Regions from separate parts of the Streptosporangium sp. NPDC020145 genome, predicted to be linked through region 2. Evidence: riboswitches for the same ligand, from Rfam matches in the RefSeq annotation. Region 2 holds a riboswitch; the other holds the start of a gene.
The links. A riboswitch is a leader RNA that binds a small molecule or an ion and turns the genes downstream of it on or off. The one in region 2 is predicted to bind cobalamin.
Positions count from the first base shown of each region.

Region 1: linked by a shared signal. The riboswitch ahead of ABZ463_RS19025 (CbtB domain-containing protein) and the one ahead of cobN (cobaltochelatase subunit CobN) in region 2 are both predicted to bind cobalamin.

Region 1 covers NZ_JBEXZT010000009.1:156,014-163,293, reverse strand. Annotated here, with positions in the region: gene ABZ463_RS19040 (putative cobaltochelatase) at 1-624, opposite strand, end outside; gene ABZ463_RS19035 (histidine phosphatase family protein) at 621-1,184, opposite strand; gene ABZ463_RS19030 (CbtA family protein) at 1,181-1,921, opposite strand; gene ABZ463_RS19025 (CbtB domain-containing protein) at 1,938-2,132, opposite strand; cobalamin riboswitch at 2,097-2,296, opposite strand; gene dop (depupylase/deamidase Dop) at 2,375-3,892, opposite strand; gene ABZ463_RS19015 (acyltransferase) at 3,978-5,144, opposite strand; gene arc (proteasome ATPase) at 5,345-7,108, opposite strand.
Region 2 covers NZ_JBEXZT010000042.1:6,777-14,056, forward strand. Annotated here, with positions in the region: gene ABZ463_RS38985 (TauD/TfdA family dioxygenase) at 1-1,037, shown strand, start outside; gene cobN (cobaltochelatase subunit CobN) at 1,057-4,650, opposite strand; cobalamin riboswitch at 4,767-4,970, opposite strand; gene cobG (precorrin-3B synthase) at 4,982-6,289, shown strand; gene ABZ463_RS39000 (precorrin-8X methylmutase) at 6,286-6,912, shown strand; gene ABZ463_RS39005 (precorrin-2 C(20)-methyltransferase) at 6,909-7,280, shown strand, end outside.

The sequences.
Region 1 (7,280 bases), on a different contig from region 2:
GGTCAGCCCGAACCTGTCGAGGAGCTGGGGACGTAGCTCCCCCTCCTCCGGGTTCATGGTCCCCACCAGCAGGAACCTGGCGGCGTGCCGTACCGAGACGCCCTCGCGTTCGACGTAGCAGGTGCCGAGCGCGGCGGCGTCGAGCAGCAGGTCCACCAGGTGGTCGTGCAGGAGGTTGACCTCGTCGACGTAGAGGACGCCCCGGTGCGCGTCGGCGAGCAGGCCGGGCTCGAAGGCCTTCACCCCCTCGGTGAGCGCCCGTTCCAGGTCGAGTGAGCCCGCGAGGCGATCCTCTGAGGCGCCGACCGGCAGCTCGACGAGCCTGGCGGGCCGTACGGTGCCGGGGGCGGCCTCGTGCGGGCCGTCCGGGCAGCCGGGGTCCGGGGCGGCGGGGTCACAGGAGAAGCGGCAGCCACGCACCACCTCGACGGGCGGGAGCAGCGCCGCGAGCGCCCGCACGATCGTGGACTTGGCCGTGCCCTTCTCCCCTCTGACCAGGACTCCGCCGACACCGGGGGAGACGGCGTTCAGGATCAGGGCGAGCTTGAGGTCCTCCGACCCCACGATCGCGGTGAAGGGATAGCGCGGGTCGCGCACCTTGACTGCCTCCTCGGCTCTCGTCATACGGGGTAACTCAGCCGCCAGCGTCCGCCCCGCCCGGTGAGCGTCACCAGGGCGAGGGGCGCGACGTCGACGCGCCAGAAGGCATGGGCCGGGGCGCCGAGGGCGTGCACGACCGCGGCCCTGACCACCGGAGCGTGGGTGACGGCGACCGTCCGCCCCGGGCCGAGGACCGCGAGCCAGGCCGCGACCCGGCCGACGAGTCCGGTGATCGGCTCCCCGCCGTGGGGGGCCGCCGCCGGGTCGGTGAGCCAGGCCGCGAGTCCTTCGGGATCGGCCGCCTCGACCTCGGCCAGCGTCATGCCGCGCCAGCGCCCGTAGTCGCAGTCGGCGAGCGACGGCTCCGGCCCGGCACGCAGGCCGAGCGCCTCGGCCGTCTGCGCGCAACGCAGCTCGGCTCCGCGGACGGCCCGGCCCGGACCGATCCGCGGGGCCAGCGCCCGGGCGCGGCGCAGGCCGTTCCCGTCGAGCGGCTCGTCTCCGGGAAAGGCCGCCCGTGCCGTCGCCCGTGTCGAGGCGTGACAGACCAGCAGCAGGCGCGCGACCCCCGAGGGGGCCGTCACGCCGGGCTGCGCCTGCGCGCGGCGAAGGCGAACAGGGCTCCTACGCCCAGCCAGAACACCGCCTGTGTCCCGAGGGAGGCCAGGCGGAAGTCCCACAGGAGACCGGCGGGGAACCCCTCGGGCACCTCGTCGATCCCGGGCAGCAGGATCCAGGCCGCCGCGACCGGCACCAGCAGCGCCGCACCGCCCGCGAGCCAGCGCGGCCACGCCTCCTCGGAGGAGACGTAGCGGTGCGCGGCCGCCGCGGCGCCGACGGAGAGGATGCCGATGGCGACGGCGACCAGGTAGAGCACCGTGCGCTGGTTGATCGTCTCCGGGTCACCGACGGCCGGTGGGTTGGCGGGATATTTCACGAAAGGGATAAGGACGATCGCGACGAACGCCGCCGCCGCGAGGGAGACCGCCAGCAGCGGTTCCGATCTCGGGCCGACCCGGCCGCGCACCCCCGCGTACACGAGGGCGAACAGGCCCCCGAGAGCCAGGCCGTACAGGGCCAAGGCGAGGAAGAGGCCGAAGCGCTGGCCGTTCCTGCTGACCGGCGCCTCCTCCCCGTGGGAGTGGGCGGGCTCGGCCGCCTCGTGACTGTGGGCACCGGTGCCGGAGGAGGCCGCCGCGGCCTCCTCCAGCGCGATGGCCCGCTCGACGCGGGGTTCGCCCACGGTGTAGGCGAACACTCCGGCGAGCAGTCCTGCGAGAAGGCCGACGAGCATGCCTCTGACGATGAGTTTGGTGATCACGTGTGGCTCGGTGCGCTCAGTGGCAGGGAACACCGAGCAGGTGACGCCCGTCGTGCATGAGTTCGTGCAGGTAGTTACCGGCCTGCGAGATCGCGCCCTGGTCGAAGGCGACCAGGTAGGCGAGGAGCAGCAGCACCGGTACGGCGAGAAGCCAGCGGGTGAGCGAACCGAGCGGGATGGGCTTGACCGGCGGAGCAGAGATCTGGCTCACGGCCACCTCCTTCAGGGGATTGACGCGCCCCTTTTCGTAGGTCGGTGGCGGCCGAGTGACCTGGCTCCCCACCCTCTCGGGCCGGTTACAGTGGCGCGACCGCACCGGAATCTCACCGGATTTCCCTCGCACCGCCACAAAACACCCGGAATGTATACCGGTTCACAGCGTCCGTCAATCCATGCGATAGCGGACACAAAGCCATAAACCGTGCGGGCGGGAGCACCCGCCCGCACGGGAGGTCACTGATCGCCGGTGAGAGCGGTGACCAGGTCGGCGGCGGTGCGACAGCGGTCGAACAGCTCTCCGACATGGGCCTTCGTACCGCGCAGCGGCTCCATGGTCGGAACGCGCTGCAGGGACTCCCTGCCCGGGATGTCGAAGATGACCGAGTCCCAGGACGCGGCGGCGACCGACTCGCTGAACTGGCTCAGGCAACGACCCCTGAAGTAGGCCCGCGTGTCGCTCGGCGGCGCCTCGATGGCCCGCCGCACCTCGTCCTCGGTCACCAGGCGCTGCATCCTGCCCCGGGCGACCAGCCGGTTGTACAGGCCGCGCTCGGGGCGGATGTCGGAGTACTGCAGGTCCACCAGCTGCAGCCGCGGGTGGGACCAGGCCAGGCCGTCACGGGTACGGTAGCCCTCCAGCAGTTCGAGCTTGGCCACCCAGTCGAGCTCCCGCGACAGCTGCATCGGGTCCTCGGCCAGACGGGTCAGGACGGACTCCCAGCGGTCGAGGACGTCCTTGGTGATCTCGTCGACGCCGTTCCCGCTGCGCTCCTCGGCGTACTTGCGGGCCAGCTCCAGATACTCCATCTGCAGCTGCACCGCGGTGAGCCTGCGGCCGTCGCGCATCGCGATCTCGTACTTCAGCGTGGGGTCGTGGGAGACCGCGCGCAGCGCCTGGACCGGGTTGTCGACCGCGAGGTCACGGGTGAAGTAGCCGTCCTCGATCATGGCGAGGACCAGCGCGGTCGAGCCCAGCTTCAGGTAGGTCGAGATCTCCGACATGTTGGCGTCGCCGATGATGACGTGCAGCCTGCGGTACTTCTCCGGGTCGGCGTGCGGCTCGTCCCTGGTGTTGATGATCGGCCGCTTGAGCGTGGTCTCCAGGCCGACCTCGACCTCGAAGAAGTCGGCACGCTGACTGATCTGGAAGCCCTCGCCCCGGGAGTCCTGGCCGATGCCGACCCTGCCGGCACCGACGACGACCTGCCGGGAGACGAAGAACGGGGTCAGATACCTGACGATGTCGGCGAACGGCGTGGCGCGCCGCATCAGGTAGTTCTCGTGGCAGCCGTAGGAGGCGCCCTTGTTGTCGGTGTTGTTCTTGTAGAGCTGGATCGGAGCGTTGGCGGGGACGGCCGAGGCGCGCGTCGCGGCGTCGTGCATGACGCGCTCCCCCGCCTTGTCCCAGATCACCGCGGCTCGTGGATTGGTGCATTCGGGAGTCGAGTATTCGGGATGGGCGTGATCCACGTACAGCCGGGCCCCGTTGGTGAGGATCACGTTGGCCAGGCCCAGATCCTCGTCCGTGAGCTGGCTCTGGTCGGCCACCTCCCTGGACAGGTCGAAGCCCCGGGCGTCGCGCAGAGGGTTCTCCTCCTCGAAGTCCCAGCGTGCCCGCCTGGCCCTGGCCGCCGAGGCCGCCAGATAGGCGTTCACCACCTGGGAGGAGGTCACCATCGCGTTGGCCCCCGGCTGTCCGGGCACGGAGATGCCGTATTCGGTCTCGATGCCCATCACCCGCCGTACCGTCATGCGCACCCTCTGTTCATCCAGGACGACTACTCCGCCGTATATATCCCCGACCCTAGACCCTTCACTATCCCCGGTGACCAGACAGTTATGGCACAGAGGCCTTTTCTGAGGCGTTTTCTCCCGGGGCCCCCGGAGCGGGAACCGCTCCCCCGCCGGGACCGCGTCCGTGCCTCCCCTGTGGTACGGCCGCCCGCCGCCGCCTGGCCTTGACGAACTCCTGGATGGGCCGCTCGACGAGCCGGTGGACCAGGTAGGACAGCACCAGCGTGACCAGCACGGTGACCGCGACGGTCAGCCAGGGCGCGAGCGTGTCGCGCAGGACGGGCACGAGCACGGCGGCGACCGTCGAGTGGAACAGGTAGAGGGGGTAGGTCAGCGCGCCGAGCACGACCAGCCCGCGCCAGCGCAGCCAGCCGAGGGCGCCCAGCGCCACCAGCGCCATGAGCACGTAGAAGATCACGACGGTCACGACGACCGTCCAGCCGGGCACCGGCATCGCGGCGTAGCCCACCGCGTCGATGCGGCCCTCGACCCTGGCCAGGGCCGCGTAGACCGCCAGTCCGCCGCTGAGCCCGGCCACGCACCACAGCACCGGCCTGGGGCCGTGCTTGGTCATGAGGAAGAAGGCCATGCCGCCGACGAAGTACGCCGCGTACTTCGGCATCACGATCAGCTGTACCCACTCGTTCTCGTTGCCGGTGAAGATCCCGGCCGCCAGCAGCCACACGCCCATGAAGACCAGGCAGCGGGTGAACGTCACCCCGACGATCACCAGGATCGAGATCAGCAGGTAGAAGCGAAGCTCGGCCCAGAGCGACCAGTAGACGCCGTTGGCGTCGGTCAGGCCGAAGGCGCGCTGGAACATGGTCAGGTTGACCAGGTAGTCGCGCAGGCCGAGCTTGGGGTCCAGGGCGGTGGCCGCGCCCAGGCCGTAGACGGCCGCGACGACGCCCACGCTGATCCAGTAGGCGGGAAAGAGCCGCACCAGGCGTGACAGGGCGAAGGCGCCCAGCCCCCGCCCCCAGACGCTCATCAGGATCACGAAGCCGCTGATCATGAAGAACAGCTCGACGCCGAGGATGCCCAGGCCCGCCGGGGTGGCCGTCTCCGGGAACAACTTCGCCGGACGCTCCCCCCAGACCGAGGCGAAGGCGATGAGGTAGTGGAAGGAGACGACCCCGGCGGCGGCGAGGAAACGCAGGAGGTCGAGTTCGGCGAGGCGGCCGGTTCCCTTTGCGGCCGTGCCGGTCATGTGCCCGCCGGGGCGAAGTGTTCACGCACGCCACTTGGACGGTGTTTCGATCAACCGGGTTCCCTCGGCCCGGATCTTGTTCCCGCTGTTTTCCGTGACCCTCCTTCCGGGCCTCGCGGCGGTTTTCCGAGGGCCCGTGGAGGGGACACGCGAAGGCGGCGCGCGCCCTCGAAAGGGCACGCGCCGCCTTGGTGGTGCTTCTACAGGTACTGACCGGTGTTGGCGACCGTGTCGATGGACCGGCCTGCCTCGGTGCCCTGCTTGCCCGTCACGAGGGTGCGGATGTAGACGATCCGCTCGCCCTTCTTGCCGGAGATGCGGGCCCAGTCGTCGGGGTTGGTGGTGTTGGGCAGGTCCTCGTTCTCGGAGAACTCGTCCACGCAGGCCGCCAGCAGGTGCTGGATCCGCAGCCCCTTCTGCCCGGTGTCCAGGAACTGCTTGATGGCCATCTTCTTGCCGCGGTCCACGATGTTCTGGATCATCGCGCCGGAGTTGAAGTCCTTGAAGTACAGGACCTCCTTGTCACCGTTGGCGTAGGTCACCTCAAGGAAGCGGTTCTCCTCGCTCTCGGCGTACATCCTCTCGACCACCCGCTGGATCATCGCCGAGATCGTGCCGCCACGGCTTTCACCGTGCTCGGCAAGGTCGTCGGTGTGCAGCGGAAGGTCCTCGATGAGGTACTTCGAGAAGATGTCCCTGGCCGCCTCGGCGTCCGGCCGCTCGATCTTGATCTTGACGTCCAGACGGCCGGGCCGCAGGATCGCCGGGTCGATCATGTCCTCACGGTTGGAGGCGCCGATGACGATGACGTTCTCCAGGCCCTCGACACCGTCGATCTCGGACAGCAGCTGGGGAACGATGGTGTTCTCGACGTCGGAGGAGACGCCGGAGCCACGGGTCCTGAAGATCGAGTCCATCTCGTCGAAGAACACGATCACCGGGGTGCCCTCGGAGGCCTTCTCCCTGGCGCGCTGGAAGACCAGGCGGATGTGCCGCTCGGTCTCGCCGACGTACTTGTTGAGAAGCTCGGGACCCTTGATGTTGAGGAAGAAGCTCTTGCCCGACTGGCCGGTCTTCTCCGCGACCTGCTTGGCCAGGGAGTTGGCCACCGCCTTGGCGATGAGCGTCTTGCCGCATCCGGGCGGGCCGTACAGCAGCACGCCCTTCGGGGGACGGAGCTTGTGCTCGCGGAAGAGGTCGGCGTGCAGGTAGGGAAGCTCGATGGCGTCCCTGATCTGCTCGATCTGCCGCATGAGCCCGCCGATCTCCTCGTAGGAGATGTCGGGCACCTCCTCCAGGACGAGCTCCTCGACCTCGGACTTGGGAATGCGCTCGTAGACGTAACCGGAGCGCGGCTCAAGCAGCAGCGAGTCGCCCGCGCGGATCGGCTGGTCGAGCAGCGACTCGGCCAGTCTCACCACCCGCTCCTCGTCGGCGTGCGAGATCACCAGCGCGCGCTGGCCGTCCTCAAGGAGCTCCTTGAGCATGACGATCTCGCCGACCTCCTCGTATCCGAGGGCCTCGACGACGTTGAGCGCCTCGTTGAGCATGACCTCCTGGCCACGCTTCAGCGAGTCGACGTCCACCGCTGGACTGACGTTCACTCGAAGTTTGCGACCGCCGGTGAAGACCTCCACCGTGCCGTCTTCCCTGGACTCAAGGAACACGCCGAAGCCGGAGGGCGGCTGCGCCAACCGGTCGACTTCCTCCTTGAGCGCGACGATCTGGTCCCTGGCCTCCTTGAGGGTGGCCACGAGCCGCTCGTTCTGGCCGGTTACGGCCGCGAGGTTCGCCTGTGCTTCATGGAGACGCTCTTCGAGAATCCTGGCCTGCCGGGGAGACTCCGTCAGCTTCCGACGTAGCGTGGTGATCTCCTCCTGCAGGAAGGAGACCTGTGCTGTGAGGTCGGCGACCTCCCGTTCGCGCTGCGCGGCACGAGCCTCGGCGTCGTCGCGAGCTGCCACGGCGTCACCTCCTTCCCAGTCGAGACCGACTACTCAAAACCCTACCCATCTGGGGGCTGTCCCTTACCTGGCCGAGCAGTGTTCGTATGCCTACATTAAGTAGGCACTTAACAATCCCTTATGGTGCGTTTAGTCCTTGGAGCATAAGAACACGGAGTTCTGTTCCCGCGTC
Region 2 (7,280 bases):
CCTGGGAGGTCGAGGACGGCCGCCCCGCCGCGGCCGACGCCCAGGGGACCGGTCTGAGGGAGACCTGCGAGTGGCTGCGGGAGAACCGTCAGGCCCTCAGGGCGGGCCTGGACGTCCACGGCGCCCTCTACCTGCGGGGGCTGCCGCTCACGGGGGTCGAGGACTTCGCCGAGGTGCGTGACGCCCTGGTCTCCAGGCCCGCCGGGTATGTGGAGAAGGCCACCCCGCGCAGCCACTTCGGCAAGGACGTCTACTCCTCGACGGACCTGCCGCCGTCCCAGGCGATCCGCCCGCACAACGAGAACAGCTACGCGCTCAGCTTCCCCGGGCTGCTGATGTTCGGCTGCCTGGTCGCCCCCGACCAGGGGGGCGCGACCCCGGTGACCGACGTGCGCAAGGTGCTCGGGGACATCCCGGCGCCGCTCGCCGACCGGTTCCGCGCGCACGGCTGGTCCCTGGTGCGCAACTACGGCGACCACATCAGCCTCGGCTGGCGCACCGCCTTCGGCACCGAGGACAGGGACGAGGTCGCCGCGTACTGCGCGGCCAACCACATCGCCCACGAGTGGCTGGACGGCGACAGGCTGCGGACGACGCAGCGCCGCTCGGCGACCATCCGCCACCCGGGGACCGGGGAGGAGGTGTGGTTCAACCACACGGTCTTCTGGAACGAGTGGGCGCTCGACCCGGAGGTGCGTGAGGTGTTCCTTGAGGACCTCGGGCACGACAACCTGCCCTTCAACACGGCCTACGGCGACGGCGAGCCGATCTCCAGGCAGGACGTGGAGACGATCGACGAGGCCTACCGGCGGGCGACGGTCAGGGAGACGTGGCGGCCGGGTGACGTCCTGATCGTGGACAACATCCTGTCGGCGCACGCCCGTGAGGCGTTCCGGGGCGGCCGCAGGATCGTGGTCGCGATGGGTGACCCGGTCGCCCTGGACGACTGCGCGCCGACGGTCCCGCCGCTGGGCGGCTTCGCGGCCCCGGCGGCCGGACCGGCGAAGAGGCGCCGCTGGTTCGGCCGCCGTTCCTGACTCCTCGGGAGGGGACCGGTCAGGCGCCGTCCTCCAGGTCCCCCTCCGATGTGAGGTAGACCTCCCGCAGCTCGCGCAGGACGTCCGGGTCGGGGTGTTCCCACATGCCCCGGCCCGCCGCCTCAAGCAGGCGTTCGGCGATGCCGTGCAACGCCCACGGGTTGGACTCGGACAGGAACGCCCGGTTCTCCGGGTCGAGCACGTAGGTCGCGGCGAGCTTGTCGTACATCCAGTCGGCCACGACCCCGGTGGTGGCGTCGTAGCCGAACAGGTAGTCGACGGTCGCGGCCAGCTCGAAGGCGCCCTTGTAGCCGTGCCTGCGCATGGCGGCCAGCCAGCGCGGGTTGACCACCCGGGCGCGGAAGATCCTGGAGGTCTCCTCGGACAGGGTCCTGGTGCGGACCGCGTCGGGGCGGGTGCTGTCGCCGACGTAGGCGGCGGGGGCCCTGCCGGTGAGCGCCCTGACGGTGGCGACCATGCCGCCGTGGTACTGGAAGTAGTCGTCGGAGTCGGCGATGTCGTGCTCGCGGGTGTCGACGTTCTTGGCCGCGACCGCGATCCGCCGGTAGGCGGCCTCCATGTCCTGCCTGGCCGGGACCCCCTCGACGCCCCTTCCGTAGGCGAAGCCGCCCCACACGGCGTACACCTCGGCCAGGTCGGCGTCGTCGCGCCAGTTGCGGCTGTCGATCAGCGGCAGCAGCCCGGCGCCGTACGCCCCGGGACGGGAGCCGAAGATGCGCATGGTCGCCCTGCGCTCGTCGCCGTGCTCACGGGTGTCGGCCAGCACGTGCGCCCTGACGTAGTTGTCCTCGTCCGGTTCGTCCAGCCCGGCGGCCAGCCGTACGGCGTCGTCGAGCAGGGCGACCACGTGCGGGAAGGCGTCCCTGAAGAAGCCGCTGATGCGGACGGTCACGTCGATCCTGGGCCTGCCCAGTTCCCCGGCGGGGATCGCCTCAAGGCCGGTGACCCGCCGCGACGCCTCGTCCCACACCGGGCGCACGCCCAGCAGCGCCAGCACCTCGGCCACGTCGTCCCCTGCGGTGCGCATGGCGCTGGTGCCCCACACCGACAGGCCGACCGAGCGCGGCCAGTCGCCGTGCTCGGAGCGGTAGCGTTCGAGGAGCGATTCGGCCATCGCCTGCCCGGTCTCCCAGGCCAGCCTGCTCGGCACGGCCTTCGGGTCGACCGAGTAGAAGTTGCGGCCGGTCGGCAGCACGTTGACCAGCCCGCGCAGCGGCGACCCGCTCGGTCCCGCCGGGACGTAGCCGCCGTCGAGGGCGTGCAGGATCGCGCCGATCTCGTCCACGGTGCGCGCCAGCCTGGGGACGACCTCCTCGGCCGCGAACCGCAGGACACGCCCGACCTGCTCCCGGTCGCCGCCCGTCACGGACGCGGCGACCTCGGCCGTGGCGGCCGGGTCCCAGCCGCGTTCCTCCATCGCCTCGACCAGTGACCTGGCCTCGGCCTCCGCCTCGTCGACGCCCAGGCGCCCGGCGGTGCCGTCCTCACGCAGGCCGAGCGCCTCGCGCAGGCCGGGCAGCGCCATGCCGCCCGCCCACATCTGGCGGGCGCGCAGGATGGCCAGCACCAGGTCGACGCGGACGGCACCCTGCGGGGCCGCGCCGAGCACGTGCAGGCCGTCGCGGATCTGGACGTCCTTGACCTCGCACAGCCAGCCGTCCACGTGCAGCAGGAAGTCGTCGAACTCGGCGTCGTGCGGACGGTCCTCGATGCCGAGGTCGTGGTCGAGCCTGGCGGCCTGGATCAGCGTCCAGATCTGCGCCCGGATCGCGGGCAGTTTGGCCGGGTCCATCGCGGCGATGGAGGCGTGCTCGTCGAGGAGCTGTTCAAGCCTGGCCATGTCGCCGTAGGTGTCGGCGCGGGCCATCGGCGGGACGAGGTGGTCGACCAGCGTGGCGTGGGCGCGGCGCTTGGCCTGGGTGCCCTCGCCGGGGTCGTTGACCAGGAACGGGTAGATCAGCGGCAGGTCCCCGAGGGCGGCGTCGGGGCCGCAGGAGGCCGACAGGCCCGCCGACTTGCCGGGCAGCCACTCCAGGTTGCCGTGCTTGCCGACGTGCACCACGGCGTGCGCGCCGAAGCCGTCGGACAGCCAGCGGTAGGCGGCCAGGTAGTGGTGGCTGGGCGGCAGGTCGGGGTCGTGGTAGATGGCGATGGGGTTCTCGCCGAACCCCCGGGGCGGCTGCACCATGACGACGACGTTGCCCGCGCGCAGCGCGGCCAGCACGATCTCACCGTCCGGGTCGGCGGAGGTGTCGACGAACAGTTCACCGGGCGGGGGCCCCCAGTGCTCCTCGACCGAGGTCCGCAGGTCCTCGGGCAGCGTGGCGAACCACGCGGCGTAGCGGGAGGCCTTGATCCGCACCGGGTTGCCCGCGAGCCGTTCCTCGGTGAGCCAGTCGGGGTCCTGGCCTCCGGCGGCGATGAGGGCGTGGATCAGCGCGTCGCCGTCCTGCCCGGTGACGCCGGGCAGTTCGTCCTCGGCGCCGATGTCGTAGCCGTGCTCGCGCATCGCGGCAAGCAGCCGCACCAGGCTCGCCGGGGTGTCGAGGCCGACGGCGTTGCCGATCCTGGAGTGCTTGGTCGGGTAGGCCGACAGCATCAGCACGATCCGCCGCTCTGCGGGCGGGACGTGCCGCAGGACGGCGTGCCGTACGGCGATGCCCGCCACGCGGGAGGCCCGCTCGAGGTCGGCGACGTAGACGGTCAGGCCGTCCCCGTCGATCTCCTTGAAGGAGAACGGCACCGTGATGATCCGCCCGTCGAACTCGGGGATCGCCACCTGGGTCGCCGCGTCGAGCGGGGAGAGGCCGTCGTCGTTGGCCTCCCAGGCGGCCCTGCCGCCGGTCAGGCACAGGCCCTGCAGGATCGGCACGTCGAGTTCGGCGAGCGCGCCGACGTCCCAGGCCTCGTCGTCGCCGCCCGCGGACGCGGTGGCCGGGCGGGTGCCGCCCGCGGCCAGCACGGTCACCACCAGGGCGTCGACCGTGCCCAGGGTGTCGAGCAGGCCCTGCTCGGCGCTGCGCAGGGAGGCGCAGTAGACGGGCAGCGCGCGGGCGCCCGCGTCCTCGATCGCGGCGCAGAGCGTCTCGACGAAGGCGGTGTTGCCCGCGACGTGGTGGGCGCGGTAGTAGAGCACGCCGACGACCGGGCCCTCCTCACGGCGCGCCCGGCGTTCGAGCACGCCCCAGGCGGGCGTCGGGGCGGGCGGGGCGAAGCCGTGGCCGGTCAGCAGCAGCGTGTCCGACAGGAAGCGGCCCAGTTCGGCGAGGTTGGCGGCCCCGCCGTGGGCGAGGTAGGCGTGCGCCTCGGCGCACACCCCGCCGGGCACGGTCGACAGTTCCATCAGCTCGGCGTCCGGCGCCTGCTCGCCGCCGAGCACGACGACGGGCAGCGGCCCGGCGAGCAGGGCGTCCAGGCCCTCCTCCCAGGCGCGGCGCCCGCCGAGCAGCCGTACGACGACCAGGTCGGCGCCCTCGACGAGGGGAGGCAGGTCCCCCGCGGTGAGCCTGGCGGGATTGCCGAGCCGGTAGTCCGCGCCGCTGGCGCGGGCGCTGAGCAGGTCGGTGTCGGAGGTGGAGAGCAGGAGGATCATTCGCCACGCTCCCCGGCGGGGAGCGGCGCGGCCGTGAACGGCGGTGCGGGCTTGCGGCTGGGGAACGGCGAACAGCGCACAGGGCTTTCCTCCCTCGGGGTCCTCGCCCCGGGTCGTCGTCGGCTACGACGGCTGGAGTCTCCTGGCTCCCGGATCGATGCTCCCCCCGGCCTTCCCGCCCGTTGCCGGACCGTGGCTGGATGGGGTTCGCTCCCCGGTTACAGTGGCGGGACCGCGCCGGATTCACACCGGCTTCCTCCCTTTTGCCGTCGCCAACGATGAGACTACGGCAGCGAGGTCCCCGCAAGAAACTGGAGTTACCATCCTCAGCGTGTCAAAAGGTCACTTCTCCGGACGATCTCATCCCGACGCGTGCCCGGGGGCGCTCCAGGTGCATTCCGCGGCCGACGGCGGCCTGGCGCGCGTCAGGGTGCCCGGAGGGCGCCTGACGGCCCCGCAGCTGCGCGAGCTGGCCTCGGCCGCCAAGACCTGCGGCAACGGCGTCGTCGAGCTGACCTCCCGGGCGAACGTCCAGGTGCGCGGACTGGGCGCCGGGGACGCCTTCGCGGCCCGCATGGCACAGGCGGGGCTGCTGCCCTCGGCCACCCACGAACGGGTCCGCAACGTCCTGGCCTCACCGCTGAGCGGCCTCGACGGCCGGGGGATTCTCGACGTGGGACCGCTGACCCGTGAGCTCGACCTGCGCCTGTGCGGCACGCCCGCGCTCGCCGGCCTGCCGGGGCGGTTCCTGTTCGCGCTCGACGACGGCCGGGGCGACGTGGCCTGGCTCGGGGCGGACGCCGCGATCCTGCCGACCGGCCCCGGCGAGGTGGCGTTGCTGCTGGCCGAGGCCGACAGCGGCCTGCGGATGCCACCGGGATCGGCGGTCGCCGCGCTGCTGACCGCCGCCGAGGCGTTCCTGACCGAGCCCGGGGTGCGGGAGGGCCGTGTGTGGCGGATCGGCGAACTGCCCGGCTGCGCGGAGCGCGTCGCCGCCCGGGTCGCGGCCACCCTGGAGACGACTTCCGCCCCCGTACGGCGGGACCCCGTCCCGGCGCCCTCCCACGGGCCCGTCGGGACCGTCGAACAGCCCTCAGGCCTGAACACGCTCGGCGTCACGGCGCCGCTGGGGCGGCTGACCTCCGCCCAGGCCGCCCTGCTGGCCGGCCTGGCCGTCGAGGAGGTACGGCTGACGCCGTGGCGCGGCGTCGTCCTGCCCGGCCTGTCCCCGGCCGCTCTCTCCGGGGTCGCCGGGCGGCTCGTCGCCGCCGGGCTGGTCCTCGACCCGGCCTCGCCGTGGACGGGCGTGACGGCCTGCGCGGGGCGGCCCGGCTGCGCGAAGTCACTGGCCGACGTGCGGGCCGACGCCGCCCGCTGGATCGCGGCCGAGAGCGACCCGCCCTCGGCCGTCCCCGCCCGCCCCGGTACGCTCCCGGTGCACTGGGCGGGCTGCGAACGACGTTGCGGCCGCCCGCGAGGACGGGCCGTCGACGTGGTCGCGACCACGACCGGCTACCGGGTCCTCCTGGAGGACAGCGGCTTGGACAGCGGCTTGAACAGTGGCCCGGAAAGCGGCCTGAACTGCGCGGACATTGAGGAGACCACGGCCGCCGTGGCGGCTCTGAGAGGGGAAACGTGACCGACTACGTCCGGGACGGCGCGGAGATCTACCGGCGTTCCTTCGCCACCATCCGCGCCGAGAGCGACCTGGACGGCCTGCCGCCGGACGTCGCCCAGGTGGCGGTCCGCATGATCCACGCCTGCGGGATGGTGGACCTGGTCGCCGACCTCGGCTGGTCGCCGGGCGTGGTCGCCTCGGCCAGGGCGGCCCTGCGCGCGGGGGCGCCCGTGCTGTGCGACGCGATGATGGTCGCCTCGGGGGTGACCCGGCGCCGCCTGCCCGCGGGCAACGAGGTGCTCTGCACGCTGGGTGAGCCCGGCGTGCCCGAGCTGGCCGTACGGCTCGGCACCACCCGCAGCGCGGCCGCCCTCGAACTGTGGCGCGACCGTCTCGAAGGGGCGGTCGTCGCGATCGGCAACGCGCCGACCGCGCTGTTCAGGCTGCTGGAGATGGTCGAGGAGGGGGCGGGACGGCCCGCCGCCGTGCTCGGCGTGCCGGTGGGTTTCATCGGCGCCGCCGAGTCGAAGCAGGCGCTCGCCGGGCATCCGGCGGGTCTGGAGTACCTGGTCGTGCACGGGCGCCGGGGTGGGAGTGCGATGGCCGCCGCCGCGGTCAACGCGATCGCGAGTGAGGTCGAGTGAACGACACGTCAGCGGGACGGCTCAGGGGCGTCGGGCTCGGCCCGGGAGACCCGGAACTGGTGACCGTCAAGGCGGCCAGGCTCATCGGGGAGGCGGACGTCATCGCCTACCACAGCGCCCGCCACGGCAGGAGCATCGCCCGCTCGGTGGCGGCGCCGTACCTGCGGGAGGGGCAGATCGAGGAGGCGCTGATCTACCCGCTCACCACGGAGACCACCGACCACCCCGGCGGCTACCAGGGCGCCATCGACGACTTCTACGCCGACTGCGCGCTGCGGCTGGCCGCCCACCTGGACGCGGGCCGCGACGTGGTCGTGCTGTGCGAGGGCGACCCGCTCTTCTACGGCTCCTACATGCACATGCACAAG